Regions from separate parts of the Chitinimonas sp. genome, predicted to be linked through region 2. Evidence: predicted binding sites of a transcription regulator. Region 2 holds the regulator's gene; the other holds the start of a gene.
The links. The regulator sigma-54, encoded in region 2, starts transcription at its own class of promoters, with help from an activator protein. The targets are predictions, from matches to a motif close to CTGGCACGCTTCATGCTT.
Positions count from the first base shown of each region.

Region 1 (5,436 bases), on a different contig from region 2:
CGGTGATGGTAGCGGTCCAGGTATTGGTGCCAGGCCCGACGGCCGTCAACGTTACGGTCAGATCACTGGAAGTACCGTCGGGCTTGAAGAATTTAACGGTATAAGGCGGCAAGGCACCGGCAGGTGTTGCCGGCGACAGGTTGGCGCCGGAGATGCTGACCGTGGTCGGCTTTGCAGCGTTGTTCTCAGTGAGGGTGCCATTCACTGTCGTGGGTGGTGTGGCACGGTCCTCGACAGCATTACCGAAGTTCACGCTGACTTCAAACGGTGGCGCCCCACTGGGTGACATGATCACCTTGGTCGGGCTAGGTGATGTCAGGGCACCGGTCTTGGCATCGAAACTCAGTGTCGCTGCAGTTTTAAAGTTGCCGGAAGGCACGGCGGTATCATCGAGCGCGGTTTGCAATTGCCATTGTTGCGGGGCAGTGTGGACCAACTGCAGCTGCAAGGTATGGTAGGCACCGGTCGAGTCGGCCACACGGATCGGATTGGGGCTGATCGTCGGCGCAGCCGAGCCGGCGGTTGGGTCGAATTTCAGCCCGTTGATACTCAAGGCGGTGGTGCCACGGCTGGTTACCAGGGCGCGCGAATCCAGATTCACCCCAAGCTGCAAGCCGGCTGCCGAATTGACCGATGAACCTGTGGCGCGGCCACCGATGCTGGCGGCCTGCACCTTGATGGCGGTCGTGCCGCCCGGATTGGTGCCGCCGCCTTGCACGATCTGCCCGTTGGCATCGGTGATATAGCCGGCCAGACGCTGACCGTTATTGACGATATAGCCATCGCGATCGAGCTGGAACTGGCCGTTGCGGGTGTAACTGACTGAACCGTTCTTGTCCACCACCTGGAAAAAGCCGTTTCCCTGGATGGCCATATCCAGCGGGTTTTCGGAATTGCTCAGATTGCCCTGGCTGAATTGCTGCGCCACGCCCGAGGTGCGTCCACCAATACCGACCTGCAGGCCGGTGCTGGCCAGGGTATTGGCGTAGATATCGGAAAACTCGGCACGGGCACCCTTGAAGCCGACCGTATTGGCATTCGCCACATTATTGCCGATCACGTCGAGGAATTTCGACGAGGAATCCAGTCCGCTCAGGCCTTGTTGAAAACTCATGATCGTGTCTCCCGCGTTATTGGCAATAAGCTTGCAAGCTGCTGCTATTGAATCTGGATCACGTCGCTCATGGCCAGGTCGCCGCCATTTGCCAGGTGCAGCTTCACCCCACCCGTGCCCAGACTGACGCTGGACACTTGCACATTGGTCATGGTGTCGGCAGAGACCGTCTTGCCATCAGCGCCCTTGATGGTGGCGGAAGCGAGATATTTGCCGGCCGGCAAATCCTTGCCGTCCTTATCCTTGCCGTCCCAGCTGAAGTCCTGTGGCCCGGCCGGTTTGGAGCCGACGTCGATGGTGCGCACCAGCAGATTGTTCTTGTCGTAGATCGACACGGTGGCAAAGCCGCCGCCTTCCGGTACCACCACCTTGCCAGCCACCGCCTTGCTGCCATCGAAGGCCATCGCCGCGCCTTTCGCCATTACTTCATGGCCGATCAGGCCGGCGGCCTGGAAGGACTGGGCGGCATTGAAGGTCGACATCATCGAGCTCATGCTGGCATTGAGATTCTCGATCCCGCTCACCGTGCTGATCTGTGCCATTTGCGAGGTGGTCTGCGCACTATCGGTGGGGTTCATCGGGTCCTGGTTCTTCAGCTGGGTGATCAATAGCTTGAGAAAGCGATCTTGCGTGCTCTGGGCATCGCTCGATGCTTTGGCTGCCTTGTTCATGCCGGTGAAGGCATCGCCGGCGGCATTGACATTGCTTACGCTGGCCATCTCACTCTCCTCAAGCCTGGCCAAGCTGCAAGGTGCGCTGCAGCAAGGTCTTGGCGGTGTTCATCATGTCGGCATTGGTCTGGTAGGCGCGCGAGGCCGACAACATATTGGTCATTTCCTCGACCACATTCACGTTCGGCATGGCCACATAGCCACTGCCATCTGCCAAGGGGTTTTTCGGGTCGAATACCAGCCGTGGCGGCGACTGGTCTTCGCCCACTGCAGCAACATTCACGCCAACTGCCTGCGGCTGATTCGCATACATCTGCGTTGCGGCAAACACCACCTGCTTGGCGCGATAGGGCTGGCCAGTGGAGCTGGTTGCGCTTTCGGCATTGGCCAGATTGCTGGCGGTGGCATTGAGCCGGATCGACTGCGCGGTCATGGCCGAGCCGGCGATGTCAAATACTCGAAACAGAGACATGGTGCGTATCCTTGCAGTAAGACAGGCAGTGATGCACGACTATTGCGATTGCAGGGCGGCACGCAGGCCGGCGATGCGCTGCTGCATAAAGGTGATGCTGGCCTGGTAGCGCACCGCGTTGTCGGTGAAATTGGCCGTTTCGGTGTTCATGTCGACGGTGTTGCCATCGATCGAAGGCTGGATATCGTTGCGATACATCAGCGCGACTTCCAGCTGATTGCGCGCATCCGGCCCGAGGTGACGGCCGTCGGTCTTACTGAGGCCCATGGTTTGTTTCTGTTGCCCGGCCAGCACCGACGACAAGGCGTGGGAGAACTCGAAATCGCGCGCCTTGTAGCCCGGCGTGTCGCCATTGGCGATATTGCTGGCGATCACCTCCTGGCGCAGGCCGCGCAGCTTGAGCGCGGTTTCATTCGAGGCAAAGTACTGATTCAGTTTGGACAGCATGGCCACTCGCAATGCAGTTCTCGTTCAGACTGCGCTGTATCAAGCACGCTGTATGCCAACCCTGCAGACGCGCACCAGCAGTGCCGCGCCAGTCCCGATGCGGCAAGCACCGGCAAGCCTTGCCGAGCGGCAAGGCGGAATGTGAAAACGGCGAATCATCGCAATCGATGATCGCCGTCCAAGGCGCCTATTGAGCTAGGCTCTGTCGACAAAACGCCAACAGAGCCCAGGATCACAGCAGCCGGCTGATATCGCGCGCTTCCCAGCCCGGAAAATACTTGCGTACCAGCTGATTCAGTTCCCGCTCGAAGGCGCGCAGGCGCGCCAACTCATCCTGATCGGCCACCGTCGCACAGTCTGCCGCTGCACCTACCACCATGCCGGCGCCGGCCGTGGCATTGCTGAGCCGGTCAATCACGATCAGGCTGCCGGTGCTGCGGCACTCGCGGTAGGCATCGAATACCACCGCCGCATTGAACACGATGCGGCATAGACCGATTTCATTGAGCGCCAGCTCACTGGCGGCCACTTCTTGCTGGCTATTGATATCGATCCGATGCAGGATCTGCCCGACCCGGCCGAATACCTGCTTGCCGGCAAGCTTGAACAGATATTCCTTGCCGACCTCCAGTGCCGTCTCGCTCATCCACACCACATGCGCATCCAGCGTGGCCGATACCGCCGGGTGGGTTTCGCTGACCTTGACGATCATATCGCCACGGGAAATATCGATTTCATCGTCCAGCGTCAGGGTGACCGCCTGCCCGGTAAACGCCTCGGCCAACTCACCTTCGTAAGTCACGATAGCCTTGACCTTGCTGTGCCGACCCGATGGCAAGGCAACAATGGCATCGCCGGGGCGGATGCTGCCTGCGGCTACCGTGCCGCAAAAGCCGCGAAAATCCAGATTCGGACGATTGACATACTGCACCGGCAGGCGGAAGGCATCGAGATGCACATCCTGGTCGATCTGTATCGTCTCCAGCAACTGCATCAGGGTGGGGCCCTGATACCAGGGCGCCCGGCTCGATGTACTCACTACATTGTCGCCACGCAGGGCCGACATCGGCAGGAAGTGAATATCGGGAATGGCCAACGACTGCGCAAATGCCAGGTATTCGCTGCGGATGCGCTCGAACACCGCCTGGTCAAAGTCCACCAGGTCCATCTTGTTGATGGCAACGATGACATGGCGGATGCCCAGCAAGCTGACAATCTGGCTATGCCGGCGCGTCTGCGTCTGCACCCCGCGCCGCGCATCGATGAGGATGATGGCCAGATTGCAAGTAGAGGCACCGGTGGCCATATTGCGCGTGTACTGCTCGTGGCCCGGGCAGTCGGCAATGATGAATTTGCGCTTCTCGGTACTGAAATACCGGTATGCCACATCGATGGTAATGCCTTGCTCACGCTCTGCCTGCAGGCCATCGACCACCAGGGCCAGGTCGATTTCCTGATCGGTGGTGTTGTACTTTTGCGAGTCGCGGCTGATCGCTGCCAGCTGGTCTTCGAAAATCAGCTTGGAATCATGCAGCAGCCGGCCGATCAGGGTGGACTTGCCATCGTCGACATTGCCGCAGGTGATAAAGCGCAGCAGGTCTTTGTTCTCGTGCTGCTTCAGATAGCCAAGAATATCGCTGGCGATGAGGTCGGATTGATGAGACATATTGAAATCCTGTGATGGCGCTTCGCGCCGTGTGAAATGTGATGGCGCGCTGCGCCTTGTGAAATGTGATGGCGTTGCTTACGCCACGGTGAATTGCATCAAGGCCCGATCCTGTCACCATCGTGTGCCACGTTTCACCTTTCACATTTCACTTTTCACCTGCCCATCAGAAATAGCCTTCCATCTTTTTCTTTTCCATCGACCCGGACGAATCGTGGTCGATCACCCTGCCCTGCCGCTCGCTGGTCGTGGTGAGCAGCATTTCCTGGATGATTTCCGGCAAGGTAGTGGCGGTGGACTCCACCGCGCCGGTCAGCGGGTAGCAGCCCAGGGTGCGAAAGCGCACCGGGCGGGTTTGGATGCTGGCTTTCTGTTCTGGCGTCAGGTACTGCAGGATGCGCTCATCATCGATCATCACCAGGGTACCGTTGTAATCGACCACCGGCCGCTCGGCCGAGAAGTACAGCGGAACAATCTCGATATTTTCCAGATAGATGTATTGCCAGATATCGAGTTCAGTCCAGTTCGATAGCGGAAACACGCGAATGCTCTCGCCCTTGTCGATCCTGGCGTTATAGATATTCCACAGCTCGGGGCGCTGCCGCTTCGGGTCCCAGCGGTGGTGGCGATCACGAAAGGAATACACCCGCTCCTTGGCGCGACTTTTTTCCTCATCACGACGGGCGCCGCCAAAAGCCGCATCGAAGCCATACTGATTGAGCGCCTGTTTCAGCCCCTCGGTCTTCATCACGTCGGTATGCTTGGCCGAGCCGGCAGTAAACGGATTGATGCCCGCCTTGAGGCCTGCCTCATTCACATGGGTGATCAGCTTCCAGCCTTCGGCGCGCTGCTTTTCACGCAGCTTGTACATCTCCTGGAATTTCCAGGTGGTATCGACATGCAAAAGCGGAAACGGCGGCGTGCCGGGCGCAAACGCCTTGCGCGCCAGGTGCAGCATCACCGCCGAATCCTTGCCGATGGAATAGAGCATCACCGGATTGTCGAATTCTGCCGCCACCTCACGAATGATATGGATGGATTCGGCTTCCAGTTGCTTGAGGTGGGT
Region 1 is NZ_JAYRLZ010000145.1:1,318-6,753, reverse strand. Features, by position in the region: gene ACE3OH_RS13730 (flagellar hook-basal body complex protein) at 1-1,114, opposite strand, end outside; gene ACE3OH_RS13725 (flagellar hook assembly protein FlgD) at 1,159-1,833, opposite strand; gene flgC (flagellar basal body rod protein FlgC) at 1,844-2,257, opposite strand; gene flgB (flagellar basal body rod protein FlgB) at 2,297-2,704, opposite strand; gene cysN (sulfate adenylyltransferase subunit CysN) at 2,937-4,370, opposite strand; gene cysD (sulfate adenylyltransferase subunit CysD) at 4,537-5,436, opposite strand, start outside.
Region 1: flgB (flagellar basal body rod protein FlgB) is a predicted target of sigma-54. The motif match lies at 2,746-2,763, and genes of this name have one in related genera.

Region 2 (5,436 bases):
AGATGGTGCGGATATTCAGTACCCCGAGGCCGCGCACTTCCAGAAAGTCGCGCAGCAGCGGTGGGCAGCGGCCTTCCAAGGTGTCGGGGGCGATACGGTAGAGTTCGACCACGTCGTCAGCAACCAGGCCGTGGCCACGCGAGATCAGCTCCAGCGCCAGCTCGCTCTTACCCATGGCACTTTCGCCGGTGATCAAGACGCCGACTTCCAGCACATCAAGAAACACCCCATGCAGATTGGTCGATACCGCCAGCGCCTTGGCCAGATAAAAGCGCAGCACATCCATCAGATAGGGGCTTTGCTCGGGGGAGGTGAGCAAGGGCACATGATTGCGCTCGCAGGCGTCGCGCAGGATGTCGGGCGTAGGCAGGCCGTTGGCGACGAACATGGCCGCCATATCGGTGCTGAACAGATGGTCCAGCGACTTTTTCAGCGCATCCTGTTCCAGGCTCTTCAGATAGGCGACTTCAGCGAGCCCCAGTACCTGTACGCGGTTGGGGTGGACGAAGTTCAAGTGGCCGACCAACGCGTGGGCCGGCTTTTGCGTATCGGCTTCGTTGGACAGCAGGTTGTTGGCGCCACTCTGGCCGGCAAGCCAGGTCAGCCGCAGTTTTTCGGCATTATCGATAAACAGCTGGCGGACGGTGATTTGCGGCATGGCTCAGGGCGTCGAATCGGGCGGCGTATGCCGCAAAGGCCCTATCTTAACGCGAGCCGCTGGCGCTTGAGCAAAAGCTTGCTGGCAATGGCGCCTAGTTCGACCAGCTTGTCAGCAGCGCATGTGCGCCTTCTACATCGGCAACGCTGGCAAGCGCTTCGCGCAGCTTCTTGTCGCTGAATAACTGGGCCAGCTCGCTCAGAATCTGCAGATGTTGATCGGTGGCCCGCTCCGGCACCAATAGCACAAAGGCGAACAGCACCGGCTTGCCATCAGCTGCTTCGAATGGAATCGGTTGCTTGAGCCGCACAAAGGTGCCGGCAGCTTCCTTCAGGCCCTTGATGCGGCCGTGCGGAATGGCCACGCCGTGACCGACGCCGGTCGATCCCATTCGCTCGCGATCGAGCAGGGCATCGAATATCGTGCTGCGGGCAATGCCATGGCTGTTTTCAAACAGGATTCCGGCTTGTTCGAATAACCGTTTCTTGCTGGTCAGGTCGAGATCGAGAAAGACATTGGCCGGGGGCAGGATGGAGGCAATCAGGGCCATGGAATTCAGACGTGTAGGCAATTTCGGGCGCATTGTACGCCGCTGGCAGCTTGGGACAAGCTGACTTTTCATCGGCCGGGTGGATACGAGACAGGCGGTGCCAATCCCGCACTCAGTGCATCACGCTGGGCAGAAGGCTCCTGGGCGTTTCGGTACTTGCGCGCCGCTGTCTGGCGAGGACGAAAGGAAGGCCGGGAGGTTTGCGGCGGATATTCGGATGGTGCAAACCAGTCCATCAGGTCAGCTGCAGCGGCTATGCGCCAGGGCAAATGAAAACGGGAACGGCGTCCCTGGACCGTTCCCGTTCTGGCTACAACGCCCGTAATGGTTCAGGCGCCAGGCTGTTCCTGATACTTGATGGCGTCGCCGGTATGGCGGTCGCTGTAACGCTTTTCCTTGTGCTTGAGCACTTGCCGGTCGAGCTTGTCGGCAATCAGGTCGATGGCTGCATACATATCCGGCTCGGTCGCTTCAACATGAATATCCTTGCCGCGCAGGTGGACGTTGACGTCGACTTTCTGCTGCAGCTTGTCCACCGATAGCGTGACATGCATATCAATGACGTGGTCAAAATGGCGAGTCACGCGCTCCAGCTTGGTGCCGAGATATTCCCGGATGGAGGGGGTAACTTCGAGGTGGTGCCCACTGATAGTCAGGTTCATACAACGCTCCTTGTGTTAAGGATGCCGCCAAACACTGTGCCGGCGGCTAGAGGGACTTTCTTTGGTTGACGGGCGGGATCTGCATGGCTTCGCGATACTTCGCCACCGTGCGGCGGGCAACATTAATGCCCTGTTTGCCCAGCACCTCGGCGATCGCACTATCGCTCAGCGGTTTTTTCGGGTCCTCGTTCTGGATGAGCTGTTTTAACAGGGCCTTGATGGCAATGGCCGAACATTCGCCACCAGAGTCGGTGTCGACATGGCTGCCGAAGAAATACTTGAATTCGTAAATGCCGCGAGGGGTGAGCATGTACTTCTGGGTAGTGACGCGCGAGATGGTTGATTCATGCAGTTCCAGCTCCTCGGCAATATCGCGCAGCACCAAGGGGCGCATGGCAACTTCGCCGTGTTCGAAGAAGCGCTGCTGACGCTCAACAATGGCTTGGGCGACACGCTGGATGGTTTCAAAGCGTTGCTGCACGTTTTTGATCAGCCACTTCGCTTCTTGCAGCTGCCCGCCGAGCCCTGCGCCGCTGTCACGCTGCTGGCGAAGGATATTGGCATACAGCTGATTGACTCTTAGCTTGGGCATCGCCGCTTCATTGAGCTGCGCTACCCACCCCTGTTTGAGCTTCCTGACCACAACATCAGCGACGACATAGCGGGTTTCTGTTTCACCAAAGGCGGCGCCAGGATGGGGATTCAGCCTCTGAATCAGCGCCTGTGCTGCCTTTAAGCCAATGTCATCACACTTTAGCGTTTTCTTAATCTTACTGTAGTCTTTATTGGCCAACAAATCGAGACACTCGGTCACGATGGAAAGCGCCAATCCGCCAAACGGCTCTACCGCAACCAACGGTTTCAGCTGCAATCCAAGGCAATCCTTCAGGTTGACTGCTGCCACGCCCAATGGTTCCAGCTGGCGCACCAATTGCCAGCCTATCTGCAGATCGTCGATATCGATTTCGAGGTCTTCGCGCAGCTCGGGCGGGATCAGCTCGAGGATTTCGGCCAGTGGCTGGGTCAGGTAGCCATCGTCGTCGAGTGCATCGATCACCAAGGTGGCGAGCGCGCTGTCGCGCTGGCTCAGTGGCAGCAAGCCCAGCTGGCTGATCAGGTGTTCGCGCAGGGTGGGGATGCGGGCGACATTGGCATGCGCGTCGAATTCATCGTCATCGCCATCGCGCTGTTTGCCACTGCCGGCAGCTTCGCTCCAGTAGTTGTCGCCGAGCATATTGTCGGTGTCGAAGTCGGGCTCGGCCGATTCATTGCTGCTGGCCGGCTCGTCCTGGCCCGGAATGCTTTCCGGCGCCTCGGCCGGGCTGCCGTCTTCCTTGACCGCGAAGGTCTCCGGCGCGTCGTCGTCCTCGCGCTCCAGCATCGGGTTGTCTTGCAAGAAGCGCTCGATTTCCTGATTGAGATCGAGTGTGGAGAGTTGCAGCAGCTTGATCGATTGCTGCAGCTGCGGCGTCAGGGTCAGCGACTGGGAAAGCTTGAGCTGGAGGGAGGGCTTCATGCCGTAGGGTGTGTTTCTTCGTTGCTAGAGGCGGAAATGCTCGCCCAGGTAGACACGACGAACATTGTCGTTATAGACAATCTCCTCCGCAGTGCCGGATGCCAGCACGCTGCCTTCATTGATGATATAGGCACGATCGCAGATGCCCAGGGTCTCGCGCACATTGTGATCGGTGATCAGCACGCCGATGCCTCGCTCCTTCAGGTAACGGATGATCTTCTGGATATCCATCACCGCAATCGGGTCAACCCCGGCAAAGGGCTCGTCGAGCAGAATAAAGCGCGGGTCGGCCGCCAGGGCGCGGGCGATCTCGCAGCGGCGCCGCTCGCCACCCGATAGCGACATGGCAGCGCTGTCGGCCAGATGGGCGATATGCAATTCGCGCATCAATTCATCCAGGCGCCTGCGCAGTCGGTCGGCATCCGGTTCATGCAGTTCCAGAATGGCACGGATGTTCTCCGCCACGGTCATCTTGCGGAAGATCGAAGCTTCCTGTGGCAGGTAGCCCAAGCCCAGCTTGGCGCGGCTATGGATAGGCAGATGGGTGATGTCGGCGTCGTCCAGTCGGATTTCGCCGCCATTGAGCGCCACCAGGCCAACGATCATATAAAAGCTAGTGGTCTTGCCGGCACCATTGGGGCCAAGCAGGCCAACAACTTCACCGGCATCGACATGCAAGGACACATCGCGCACCACGGTGCGCGACTTGTAGCGCTTTTGCAGATGCTGGGCCGACAGGCGTGAAAGTAGTGCGCTCATTACTTGGCTTTCCCGTCGGCTGGCTTTTGCTTGGGCTGGATGACCATATGCACGCGACCGTCATCGGCCGGTGTCGAGCCGGCCACGCCGACGCCCTTGCCGCCTTCGGCGCGATATTTCTCGGTATTGGTGTTGTAGGTGATCAGATTGCCAACCAGCTCATCCGCACCTTTCTTCAGCCAGGCATGGCCAAGCAGGCGCACGTCGCCGGTCTGGCTGTCGTATTCCAGGCGGTCGGCCACTGCATCGAGCCAGTCGGCGCTGGCTTCCATCTTCTGGCGGAACTTCACCGGTCGGCCTTCGCCGGTGACTTTCTGGCCGCTGCGGGTTTCCAGAACAGTGGCAAGGTCGGCGGTAAACACCATGGTGCCCTGGGTAATGCGCACATCGTCGATCAGCCGGCGCACCCCCGCCTTGTCATCAGCCTCGGCGCTTTTGGCAGAGATATGCATGGGGAGGCTGCGATCAGCCAGCTCGGCATGGCTGTGCAGCGCGAGGGCGGCGAGCAGGATGGCGGCGAGATAAGGGTTGGCGTTTTGGCGGGACATAGTCGATGTTCACTTTGCTGCGCAGCTTGAGCGGCGCTTGTTTGGTTGTGTCACTCAAGCCTGATAGGGGGCCGACAATCATTGGTTCTGGTGTATCAGTTTGGCTTGATAGTCATATGCAAGCCTTCCGCCCGAATTTCTTCAGTTGCGGTGTTGTAGGTAATCAGGCTTCCGGTGACTTCATCATTGCCTTTTTTCAGCCAGCCATTGCCTAGCAATCGCACATCGCCGGTAATGCTGTCGTACTCGCAGCGATCAGCGCGGGCATCCAGCCAATTCGGACTCGTGCCCATTCTTTGGCGAAGCTTCACCGGATGACCATCACAGCTGATTTTTTGCCCGCCACTGCCGGCATCGAGCAAAGTAGCATTGTCAGCGGTCAGCAGTATGGAGCCTTGGCTGATCCTGACATTTCCGCTCAGGCGGCGTTGCCCCGCACGCTCCATGACGCCCTGATCAGCATCGATATGGATAGGCTGCTTATGGTCTGGGCCTTCGGCCAGCGCATGCGATGCCAACAAGCTCAGTATCGCGTTGATCGCTGCGCGCTTAGCGTTTTGGCGGGACATAGTCGATGTTCACTTTACTGCGCAGCTTGAGCAGCGCTTGTTTGTGGTCGTAGTCAAAACCGGTGGCTTGCAGCACATTGCTGGGCGATTGCACCAGTACCGGTGCTTCCGATTGCGCCTGACCGGTGACCGTGTCGAGCTGCAGGCGACTGGTGCGCAGGGCCATGGGCGGGG
Region 2 is NZ_JAYRLZ010000017.1:11,133-16,568, reverse strand. Features, by position in the region: gene hprK (HPr(Ser) kinase/phosphatase) at 1-658, opposite strand, end outside; gene ACE3OH_RS03170 (PTS sugar transporter subunit IIA) at 753-1,208, opposite strand; gene hpf (ribosome hibernation-promoting factor, HPF/YfiA family) at 1,538-1,870, opposite strand; gene ACE3OH_RS03160 (RNA polymerase factor sigma-54) at 1,917-3,386, opposite strand; gene lptB (LPS export ABC transporter ATP-binding protein) at 3,411-4,145, opposite strand; gene lptA (lipopolysaccharide transport periplasmic protein LptA) at 4,145-4,693, opposite strand; gene lptA (lipopolysaccharide transport periplasmic protein LptA) at 4,789-5,262, opposite strand; gene lptC (LPS export ABC transporter periplasmic protein LptC) at 5,243-5,436, opposite strand, start outside.